DNA from 2 places in the Pseudomonas abyssi genome. Region 2 is predicted to be linked to the other one. Evidence: predicted binding sites of a transcription regulator. Region 2 holds the regulator's gene; the other holds the start of a gene.
The links. Region 2 encodes sigma-54, which starts transcription at its own class of promoters, with help from an activator protein. Its sites were predicted from a motif close to ANTGGCATNNANNTTGCTNT; they were not measured.
Positions count from the first base shown of each region.

Region 1: the regulator sigma-54 is predicted to act here: its motif matches at 1,582-1,601, upstream of flgB (flagellar basal body rod protein FlgB).

Region 1 covers NZ_LMAZ01000002.1:399,259-404,913, reverse strand. The annotation lists gene ASB58_RS10045 (chemotaxis protein CheV) at 1-559, shown strand, start outside; gene ASB58_RS10040 (CheR family methyltransferase) at 593-1,420, shown strand; gene flgB (flagellar basal body rod protein FlgB) at 1,654-2,061, shown strand; gene flgC (flagellar basal body rod protein FlgC) at 2,064-2,504, shown strand; gene flgD (flagellar hook assembly protein FlgD) at 2,522-3,202, shown strand; gene ASB58_RS10020 (flagellar hook protein FlgE) at 3,240-4,637, shown strand; gene flgF (flagellar basal-body rod protein FlgF) at 4,833-5,570, shown strand; gene flgG (flagellar basal-body rod protein FlgG) at 5,613-5,655, shown strand, end outside.
Region 2 covers NZ_LMAZ01000003.1:351,303-356,957, forward strand. The annotation lists gene lptC (LPS export ABC transporter periplasmic protein LptC) at 1-62, shown strand, start outside; gene lptA (lipopolysaccharide transport periplasmic protein LptA) at 49-606, shown strand; gene lptB (LPS export ABC transporter ATP-binding protein) at 603-1,328, shown strand; gene ASB58_RS12305 (RNA polymerase factor sigma-54) at 1,422-2,921, shown strand; gene hpf (ribosome hibernation promoting factor) at 3,035-3,343, shown strand; gene ptsN (PTS IIA-like nitrogen regulatory protein PtsN) at 3,356-3,814, shown strand; gene rapZ (RNase adapter RapZ) at 3,817-4,671, shown strand; gene ASB58_RS12325 (HPr family phosphocarrier protein) at 4,671-4,943, shown strand; gene pmbA (metalloprotease PmbA) at 5,138-5,655, opposite strand, start outside.

The sequences.
Region 1 (5,655 bases), on a different contig from region 2:
GCACTATCTGACCGCCGTCACCCGGGTCGACAATCAGATGGTTGAGATCATCGATGTGGAGAAGGTGCTGGCCGAGGTGGTGCCGACCAACGAAAATGTCTCTGCCGGTGTGGTGGACGCTGATACCCAGGCTGAGGCTGTGGCCCGGCGGGTGCTGATCGTTGACGACTCCTCCATTGCGCGCAAGCAGGTGACGCGCTGTCTGCAGGAGGTGGGTGTCGAAATTGTGGCGCTCAACGATGGTCGGCAGGCGCTGGACTGGCTCAAGGCCCGGGCCGATGAAGGGGAGGATGTGAGTCAGAGCTTGCTGATGATGATCTCCGACATCGAAATGCCCGAGATGGACGGTTACACGCTGACCGCCGAGGTGCGTAACGATCCGCGCCTCAATCGTCTGCACATCATGCTGCACACCTCGCTGTCCGGGGTGTTCAACCAGGCGATGGTGAAAAAGGTGGGGGCGGACGATTTTCTTGCCAAATTCAAACCGGATGACCTGGCCCAGCGTGTCATCGCTCGTCTGCACCTGCTGCGTGAAGGCGGTGCTGGTGAAGGCTGACAGCTTGAACTCAACAACTACAAGGCAGACTTCGTGACTTTGGCGAATCAGGATTTTCAGCTGTTTCGGGACTTTCTGGAAAAGGCCTGTGGCATTGTGCTGGGCGACAACAAGCAGTATCTGGTCTCCAGCCGCTTGAACCGCCTGCTGGAACAGGAAGGCATTGCCAACCTCGGCGAACTGGTCAAGCGTATTCAGGCGCAGCCGCGGGGCGGGTTGCGTGAATCGGTGATCGATGCAATGACCACCAACGAAACCCTGTGGTTTCGCGATGTGTATCCTTTTGAAGTGCTCAAGACGCGGCTCATTCCCGAGTTCATCAAGCAATCGCCAGGGCAGCGCCTGCGCATTTGGTCGGCGGCCTGTTCCTCCGGGCAGGAGCCGTACTCGCTCAGCATGGCCATTGACGAGTTTGAACGGGCTAATCTGGGGCAGCTGCGCGGCGGCGCGCAGATTGTCGCAACCGACCTGTCTGGCGGCATATTGAATGCAGCCAAGAGTGCCGAGTACGATAGCCTGTCGGTAGCCCGGGGGCTGTCGCCCGAACGACTGAATCGCTATTTTGACCAAAACGGCCCTGGCCGCTGGACCGTCAAGACGCCGATTCGCAACCGGGTTGAGTTTCGCGCGATGAATCTGCTGGATAGCTACTCCATGCTCGGCAAGTTCGACTTTGTGTTTTGCCGCAATGTGCTGATCTACTTTTCGGCAGACGTGAAGAAGGACATCCTGCGCCGCATTCACGCCACACTCAAACCAGGCGGCTACTTGATGCTCGGCGCCTCCGAGGCTCTGAACGGCCTGCCCGAGCTGTACCAGATGGTGCAGTGCAGCCCGGGGATCGTCTATAAGGCGCGTTGATTCGCGCCTTGTGGTTATCCGCTTCCCCTTCCTTGTTTTCCCTCCTTGCCGCTTGCCGCTCCTGTTGCCGGCCTGCCGGTGCTATTGCCGTTTGCCGGTAAGCCTTTGCCGCTTTTCTGGCGCGCTGTTTTCTATCTCTTTGAAAAATAGATGATTTTATATTTGGCACGGCGATTGCTTTGTCATGCCCAGTGACAGCTTTTGGTCAGTTGGCCGAAACGAGGATGGGTGCGATGAGTATCAACTTTGACAATGCGTTGGGCATACACGAGCAGGCGCTGCGTTTTCGCGGTCAGCGGGCAGAAGTGCTGGCCAACAACATTGCCAACGCCGAAACCCCGAATTACAAGGCGCGAGACCTCGACTTTGCCGCCGCGCTGGCAGCGCAGCAGGGCGAAGGTGAAAGCGGCTCGCTGCCGATGGCGCGTACCGATGCCCAGCACATTGCCATCGATGGCTTGATCGACCAGGTCGCAGGGCTGCGTTATCGCAACGCGCTGCAGCCGGCGGTGGATGGCAATACGGTGGACTCGGAGGTCGAGAAGGCCGCCTACACCCAGAACGCCATCGACTTCCAGGCCAGCTTCACCTTCCTCAACAGCAAGTTCAAAGGGCTGATGACAGCCATCAAGGGAGAGTAAGCATGTCCCTCGACAAGGTATTTGATATCGCCGGGTCAGGCATGAGCGCGCAGTCGCTGCGCCTGAACACAGTGGCCAGCAACATCGCCAACGCCGAGACCGTCTCCAGTAGCGTTGATGAGACCTACCGCGCGCGCAACCCGGTGTTCGCCACCATTTTCAACAGTCAGCAGGCCACCGGTGGCTCGCTGTTCAGCCCGGATCAGCAGGCAGGCGACGGCGTGTCGGTGCTCGGCATTGTCGAGTCCGATGCCACGCTGGAGCCGCGTTATGAACCGGACCATCCGATGGCCAATGAAGACGGCTATGTGTATTACCCGAATGTGAATGTAGTCGAGGAGATGGCCAACATGATGTCGGCGTCGCGGTCCTATCAGACCAACGTGGAAGTCATGAATACCGCCAAAACCATGCTGCAGCGCGTTCTGACGCTGGGTCAGTGAGCGGAGAAAAATAGACCATGAGCATTAGCAATGTTGCAACCGGTGCCAGCGCGCTGGACCAGTATCAGATCGACTCCGACCGGTTCGCGACCGGGGATGAGTTGGGCAAGGATCAGTTTCTGGAGCTGCTGGTGGCGCAGATGAATAATCAGGATCCGCTTTCGCCGCAGGAAAACGGCGAGTTTATCGCTCAGCTGGCCCAGTTCAGCACGGTGGAGGGCATTGGCAATCTGAACACCTCGATGGAGTCGCTGCTCAGCGGCTACCAGTCATCGCAGGCGTTGCAGGCATCGTCCCTGGTTGGTCGCACGGTGATTGTGCCGGCCGATCAGGCGGTGGTGGATACCGAGGCGGGGCTGGAAGGTCAGCTGGCGCTGCAGAAGAACAGCACCAATGTGTTCGTCAACATTTATGACGATGCGGGCAGCCTGGTGAAAACCATCAACCTGGGTAGCCAGGAAGCGGGCATGCATGACTTTACCTGGGATGGTACCGACGCCAGCGGCAACCTGGCCGAGCCCGGTATCTACACCGTCGAGGCCATGGCGTCGATTGATGGCAAGAACACCCAGATGGCCACCCTGTTGCCAGCCAATGTCGACAGTGTCTCGCTGGGTGCTGGTGGTAGTGGTGAAATGCTGTTGAACGTGGCGGGCCTTGGCAGCATCAGCCTGTCCAACGTCTACGCAATCAAATAAGTGTCGTCCGACATACTGTAGGTGAGGAGATAAAACCATGGCTTTCAATATCGGCTTGAGTGGTATCCGGGCGGCAGCATCCGATCTGAATATCACTGGTAACAACATTGCCAACGCCGGCACCGTCGGCTTCAAAAGCTCGCGCGCCGAGTTTGCTGATGTGTACGCCGCGTCGGTGCTCGGTTCCGGCAGCAATGCCACCGGCAGCGGTGTGGCGCTGGCGAACGCGGCGCAACTGTTCAATCAGGGCAACATCAGCTTTACCGAGAACAGCCTGGACCTGGCTATCAACGGTAACGGCTTCTTTGTGACCAGTAACAACGGCGCGATCAGCTACACCCGTGCCGGCTATTTTGGTACTGATAGCGACGGCAACATCGTCAACAATGCCGGTGAGCGTCTGCAGGGGTTTGCGGTTAACGCGGTGACCGGTCAGATCAATCAGGGGGTGCAGACCGACCTGCGCGTCGACACCCGCTCGGCTGATCCGAATGCCACCACCGGTGTCGTGTCGACGCTGAACCTGAACTCCACTCAAACTCGTCCGACCGTCTGGACCCAGCAGTATGACGCGGCGTATGCGGCGTCCATCGCCACGGCGGCGGATCCGGCCAACCCGACGGCGGCCGAGATTGCCACTGCCGAGGCAGCGGGTCAGGCAGCGGCGGCAACCACCTTTGATCCGACCAACTCGGCCACCTACAACAGCTCTACTTCGGTCACCATTTACGACAGCCTGGGTAATTCCCATGTCATGACCAAGTACTTCGTCAAGAACGACGCCAATAGCTGGGACATGTATGTGCTGATCGATGGTCGGGATGTGCAAAGTGGTGTCGAGGCATCTGATCCTGCCTTTGACCCAACCACCACCACGCGCTATGACGTCGACTTCAACAGCGTTGGTGAGCTGACTACCAACCAGCCCTTTACCCTGACCGGCTGGGTGCCGCTGGATAGCGAAGGTCAGCCCACGGGGGCTGATTCCCCGGTCAACAACCTGACCATCAACCTGACTGGTTCGTCGCAATATGCCTCCAGTTTTGCGGTGACTGCGGTCAGCCAGGACGGTTTCACCACCGGTGAGCTGGCTGGCCTGGAAATTGACGATGCTGGCCTGCTGGTGGCCCGCTACACCAATGGCCAGACTCGCGTCCAGGGTCAGGTGGTATTGGCAACCTTTGCCAACCAGCAGGGGCTGACGCCGCTGGGTAATACCGCTTGGGCTCAGTCCTCGGCGTCGGGGGAGCCGGTGATCGGCGCGCCGACCACAGGTACCCTGGGCGGCATTCAGTCCGGTGCGCTGGAAGAGTCCAACGTGGATATTTCCGAACAGCTGATCAACCTGATCGTGGCGCAGCGTAACTACCAGGCCAACGCCAAGACCATTCAGACCGAAGATGCGGTGACCCAGGCGATCATCAACCTGCGCTAAGCGCGCAGGCGATAACGCCAACAGGGCGGCAATGCCGGCAAAAGGATTTGCCGGCATTGCCGCTTTTGTTTTTTATAACCTGCTGAAAATAAACAACAAAATACTATTTTCAAGGGTTGGCATGATCTCTGCTTGATACTCCCTAAGCAAGCAAAAGCGGCAAATCCTTGTCGCGCAAACGAAGCGGAGCAGGGCATGGACAAATCCTTGTACATCTCCATGACGGGGGCCAGTCAGAACGCGTTGGCGCAGCGCTCGCACGCCAACAACCTGGCCAACCTGACCACCACCGGTTTTCGCCGTGACTTTGAGCAGGCGCGCTCCATGCCGGTCTTTGGTGACGGCTACGCCACCCGCGCCTACGCAATGACAGAGCGCCCCGGCACGGACCTGTCCTCCGGCACCATGATCGAGACCGGACGTGAACTCGACGTGGCCGTGCAGGGCGAAGGCTGGATCGCAGTGCAGGCACCGGATGGCTCTGAAGCCTACACCCGGGCGGGTAGCCTGAATATTGACGCTTTCGGCATCTTGCGTACCAGCGGCGGTTTGCCCGTGCTGGGCAACGGCGGGCCGATTGCGATTCCGCCGGCCGAGAAGATTGAGATCGGCTCGGACGGCACCATCAGTATCCGTGCGCTGGGCGAAGGCCCGGCGGTGATGGCCGAGGTTGATCGCATCAAGTTGGTCAACCCGCCAGCAGCGGCACTGGAGAAGGGCGAGGATGGCCTGATGCACACCCAGGCGGGCGAGGAGCTGGCCGATGGCGCGGTGCAGGTGGCAACCGGTTTTCTGGAGGGCAGCAACGTCAATGCGGTGGAAGAGATGACCGCCATGCTGTCGCTGGCCCGCCAGTTCGAACTGCATATCAAGATGATGCGAACCGCCGACGAGAACGCGCAGGTTACCGACCGCATTCTGCAGATGAGTTAATGCTACTGCGCGTCAATTACTCGGCGCGCGAGGAGAAAGGTGATGCTTTCAGCTCTTTGGGTCAGCAAGACAGGTCTGTCCGCCC
Region 2 (5,655 bases):
TTCTCAATGACGGCCGCTTGCAGCTGCTGTCCACAGTAAGAGGCCAATATGAGGTGCGTTAACTCCCTCCTTGCCCTGACCCTGCTGGCTGGCTGCGCCACCCACGCCCTCGCGCTGCCGAGCGACAGCAGTCAGCCGATTCGTATCCAGGCTGACTCAGCCACCCTGGACGACAAGCGCAACACAGCCGTGTATACCGGCAACGTGATAATCACCCAGGGCAGCATGCGCCTGACTGGCGGTCGCGTCACGCTGAGCACCAATGCCAACGGCGAGCTGAACAGCATGGTCACCCACGGCAGCCCGGCGACCTATCAGCAGACACCGGAAGCAGAAAAGCCACCGGTCAAGGCCCGCGCGCAAACCATCGAGTATCACGCTGATCGCGAGACCATCATCCTGATTCAGGAGGCCTTTCTGGAGCAGTCAGGCAATACCTTCCAGGGCGACTATGTCAGCTATGACATTCCGCGCCAGGTGGTCGATGCCGGCCGTGGCGGCGAAAGCGCCAACGGCGGCCAGAGCGGCGGCGGACGCATCGAGATCGTCATCCAGCCGCGCAGCCGTGGCAACGACAGCAGCAACGAAGAGCCGGCCACACCATGACCACCCTGCACGCCCAACACCTGGCCAAGGCCTACAAGGCACGCAAGGTCGTGCGCGACGTGTCAGTCTCCATCGACAGCGGCCAGGTGGTCGGCCTGCTTGGCCCCAACGGCGCCGGCAAGACTACCTGTTTCTACATGATTGTCGGGCTGGTCAAGGCAGACCAGGGCACGGTCACCATCAACGGTAAAGACGTCACCCGCCTGCCCATGCACGGTCGCGCCCGCGAGGGCATCGGCTACCTCCCGCAGGAAGCCTCGATCTTTCGCAAGCTGACGGTGGCCGACAACATCATGGCCATCCTCGAAACCCGCAAGGACCTGAACCGCCAGGCCCGAGAAGGCAAGCTGGAATCGCTGCTGCGCGAATTTCACATTCACCACCTGAGCGACAGCCTCGGCATGAGCCTGTCCGGCGGCGAGCGACGGCGCGCCGAGATCGCCCGCGCCCTGGCCACCGACCCCAGCTTCATCCTGCTCGACGAGCCCTTTGCGGGCGTCGACCCGATCTCCGTCGGCGACATCAAACAGATCATCCAGCACCTCAAGGACAAGGGCATCGGCGTACTGATCACCGATCACAATGTGCGCGAAACCCTGGATATCTGTGACAAGGCGTACATCGTCAACGATGGCCACATCATCGCCGAAGGGGATGCCGAGACCGTGCTGGCTGACCAGACGGTGAAAGATGTATACCTGGGCCATGCCTTCCGGCTATAAAAGCCCCCGTATTTCAGGCATGCTACCGGCAAATGGACATCAGCATGTCCAAACCAACGGTTTGAACCAGCGCACAAGGTATTTCGCAACACAATGAAACCCTCGCTCGTCCTCAAGATGGGGCAGCAGCTGACCATGACACCTCAGCTGCAGCAGGCCATCCGACTGCTTCAGCTGTCCAGTCTCGACCTCCAGCAGGAGGTACAGGAGGCCCTGGAAGCCAACCCCATGCTGGAAATGGCCGATGAGGGTGACGACGACTACAGCAGCAACGCCAGCGCCGATAGCGGCGACGATGATGCACCAGCGGTGACCCTGCCCGAGCCGGTCTCGATGGACTCCATCGACCAGCACACCCAGGGTGATCAGGAAGGCAACTGGAACGAAGCCATCCCCAACGAGCTGCCGGTCGACACCCAGTGGGAAGACGTTTACCAGACCTCCGCCAGCTCCCTGCCCAGCCAGGATGACGAAGACTGGGACTACACTTCGCGCACTGGCACCGGCGAAACGCTGCAGAGCCACCTGGAGTGGCAGCTCAATCTGCTGCCCATGTCCGAGACCGACTACCAGATCGCTACCGCGCTGATCGACGGCATCAACGCCGACGGTTACCTCGAAGAGTCACTCGAGGATATCCTCGCCTCCCTGCCCGAAGAGCTGGAAGCCGAGCTCGATGAAGTGGAGATGGTGCTGCACCGCATCCAGCAGTTCGAACCGGTTGGTGTAGGCGCCCGTGACCTGCGCGAATGCCTGTTGCTGCAGATCCGCCAGCTGCCGGACGACACACCGATGCTGGAGCAAGCTACCAGGGTGATCCGCGATCATCTGGAACTGCTCGGCAACCGCGACTTCACCCAGCTGATGCGCCGCAGCAAGCTGAAGGAAGAGCAGCTCAGAGACGCCATCAGCCTGATCCAGACACTCAACCCCCGCCCCGGCTCGGAAATCGCCTCCGGCGAGGCGGAGTACGTCATTCCCGACGTCATCGTGCGCCGCGACAGCCACCGCTGGGTGGTCGAGCTGAACCAAGACGCGGTACCCAAGGTGCGCGTCAACGGTCACTATGCGTCCATGGTCCGCCGCGCCGACTCCAGCGAAGACAACACCTACCTGCGCAACAATTTGCAGGAGGCGCGCTGGTTCATCAAAAGCCTGCAAAGCCGCAACGAAACCCTGATGAAGGTGGCCACCCAGATCGTCGAGCACCAGCGCGGCTTTCTGGAGCACGGCGAAGAAGCGATGAAACCACTGGTGCTGCATGACATTGCCGAGGCCGTCGGCATGCATGAGTCGACCATCTCGCGGGTCACCACGCAAAAGTACATGCACACTCCGCGCGGTATCTTTGAGCTCAAGTACTTCTTCTCCAGTCACGTCGGGACCAGCGAAGGTGGAGAATTCTCCTCCACAGCAATCCGCGCACTGATCAAAAAGCTGGTTGCAGCAGAAAACCCAAAGAAACCATTGAGTGACAGCAAGATCGCTGGTTTACTGGAAGAGCAGGGCATCGAAGTGGCCCGCCGGACCATCGCAAAGTACCGCGAGTCGCTCAATATCGCGCCATCGAGCGAACGCAAGAGACTGGTCTAGCGCCTGCCGACCGGTTGTCGGTCAAGGCAAAGATCCAGTTCAGGGATCATGCAGTGGCACCACCGGGTGACGGAAGATCACCCTGCAACAACAAGCCAATCAGGAGACGCCGTATGCAACTGAACATTAGCGGTCACCAACTCGACATCACTGACGCACTGCGCGATTACGTCACTGAGAAAATGGCCCGTCTGGAGCGGCATTTCGACAAAATCACCAACGTCCAGGTCACCCTCGAAGTTGAGAAACTCCGGCAAAAGGCCGAAGCCACACTGCACATCGCCGGTGGCGAGGTAGTAGCCCTGGCTGAGCACACCGATATGTACGCCGCCATCGACATGCTGACCGACAAGCTTGATCGCCAACTGATCAAGCACAAGGAAAAGCACATTGACCGCCAACAAGGCGCAAACGTCCGATAACACTGCGCCAACATGCAAATTGACCATATCCTGACCCCTGAACGCACCTTCTCCGGCGTTCAGGGGGGATCCAAAAAACGTGTGCTGGAGCTGATCGGCAAACTGGTTGCCCAGCACACCAACCTGGATCCTGACGCCATCTATGAAAACCTGATTGCCCGCGAGAAGCTCGGCTCAACCGGCTTCGGCAACGGCATCGCCATTCCCCACTGTCGTCTCGAAGACTGTCACCAGGCCATCGGCGCGCTGTTGCAGCTGGACGGCAAGATTGACTTCGATGCCCTGGACGGCCAGCCCGTGGACCTGATCTTCGTCCTGCTGGTCCCCCAAGAGGCCACTGAACAACACCTGCAGATCCTCAAGATGCTGGCCGGCAAGCTGGACCGGGCCGATCTGCGCGACGCCCTGCGTGCTGCGCCGGACGCCGACGCGCTGTACCACGTCATGGTCAACGACGGCGACGGAGGCTGACCATGCGCTTGATTGTCGTCAGCGGCCGTTCCGGCTCGGGTAAAAGTACCGCCCTGCACCTGCTGGAAGACAACGGTTTCTACTGCATCGACAATCTTCCCGCCGGCCTGCTACCGGAGTTGGCCCGCCAGGCCAGCCTCAATGACTTCAGCGTGCCCGACGTTGCTATCAGCATCGATGCCCGTAACCTGCCCAACGACCTGGCCCGCTTCCCTCAGCTGCTGAAAGAAGTACGCGATGCCGGTGTGCAGTGCGACATCCTGTTTCTCGCGGCCAGAGACGAAGTGCTGATCAAGCGCTTTTCCGAAACCCGCCGCAAGCATCCGCTGACCGACGACCAGCTGTCATTGGGCGAGGCACTGGCTCAGGAACTGAAAATACTTGAGCCGATCATCGATTTGGCCACGCTCAAGGTCGACACCAGCCACCTCAATCTCTACCAGCTGCGCGACCAGCTGAAGCAGCGCCTGCTGGGTGCCCAGGGTAGCCAGCCGTCGGTGCTGATCCAGTCCTTCGGTTTCAAACGAGGGGTACCGACCGACGCCGACCTGGTGTTCGATGTACGCTGCCTGCCCAACCCCTACTGGATGCCTGATCTGCGCGCCTACTCTGGCCGCGACCAGCCCGTGCGCGACTATCTGGCCGCTCAGCCCGAGGTCGAGGACATGTTTCAGGATATCGTCTACTATCTGCGCAAGTGGCTGCCGCGCTATGCTGCCAGCGAGCGCAGCTACATGACGATCGCTGTTGGTTGCACCGGCGGCCATCACCGCTCTGTCTATATTGCCGAGCGCCTGGTCGAGGCCCTCGGCCGCACAACACCGAACCTTCTGATCCGTCACCGCGACCTGCCCTGATGCCCAACACCCGCGTCCTCATCATCAACAAGCTCGGCTTGCACGCCCGCGCCGCCGCCAAATTTGTTGGCGTTGCCAATCAATATGGTTGCAAGGTCGGCATCGGGCTGGATGAGAACGATCAGGTGGACGGCAAAAGTATCATGCAGGTAATGATGCTGGCCGCCAGCAAAGGCACCGAGGTCTGTATCAGCTGCGAGGGCGACCAGGCCGACGAAGCCATGGCCGCCCTGCTGGCGCTGATCAACGATTATTTCGGGGAAGGGGAATAGGGCAAGCGGCAAGCGGCAAGCGGCAAGCGGCAAGCGTAACCAGAGGGCGTTCGGCGGCTGGGCCGTCAAGTGCTTCTCAGTTTTTTTGCTGCCATGCGCAGCCAAAAGAAAACCCGCGCAACTCAAAGCCCCGCGGGTTTTACTTGCAGCTTGCAGCTTGAAGCTTGCGGCTTGCAGCTAGACAGTGGGGGGCGCTACGCGCCGCCCACTGTCATTCCATCCACCAACCAACTACCAGTCAGATAGTTACCGCGGCGCTCGACGTCGGAGCCGACGCAGCGCAGGTTGGCGTACATGTCGCGCAGGTTACCGGCAATGGTGACTTCGCTGACCGGGTACTGGATTTCGCCGTTCTCGACCCAGAAGCCACCGGCGCCGCGGGAGTAATCGCCGGTGACGCCATTCACGCCCTGCCCCATCAACTCGGTCACCAGCAGGCCGGTGCCCATTTCCTTGAGCAGCACATCCAGGTCGCCAGCATTGCTGCTGACCTGCAGGTTGTGTACACCGCCCGCGTTGGCGGTACTGGGCAAGCCCAGCTTGCGACCGGAGTAGGTGCTCAATAGCCAGCTGGTCAGTCGGCCCTGATCGATAAACGCCTGTTCACGGGTTTGCAGTCCATCGCCATCAAAGGCTGAGCTACCCAGCCCCTGAAGAAGATAGGGCGTTTCGTGCATGCGCATCCAGTCAGGGAAGACCGGCTGCCCCATGG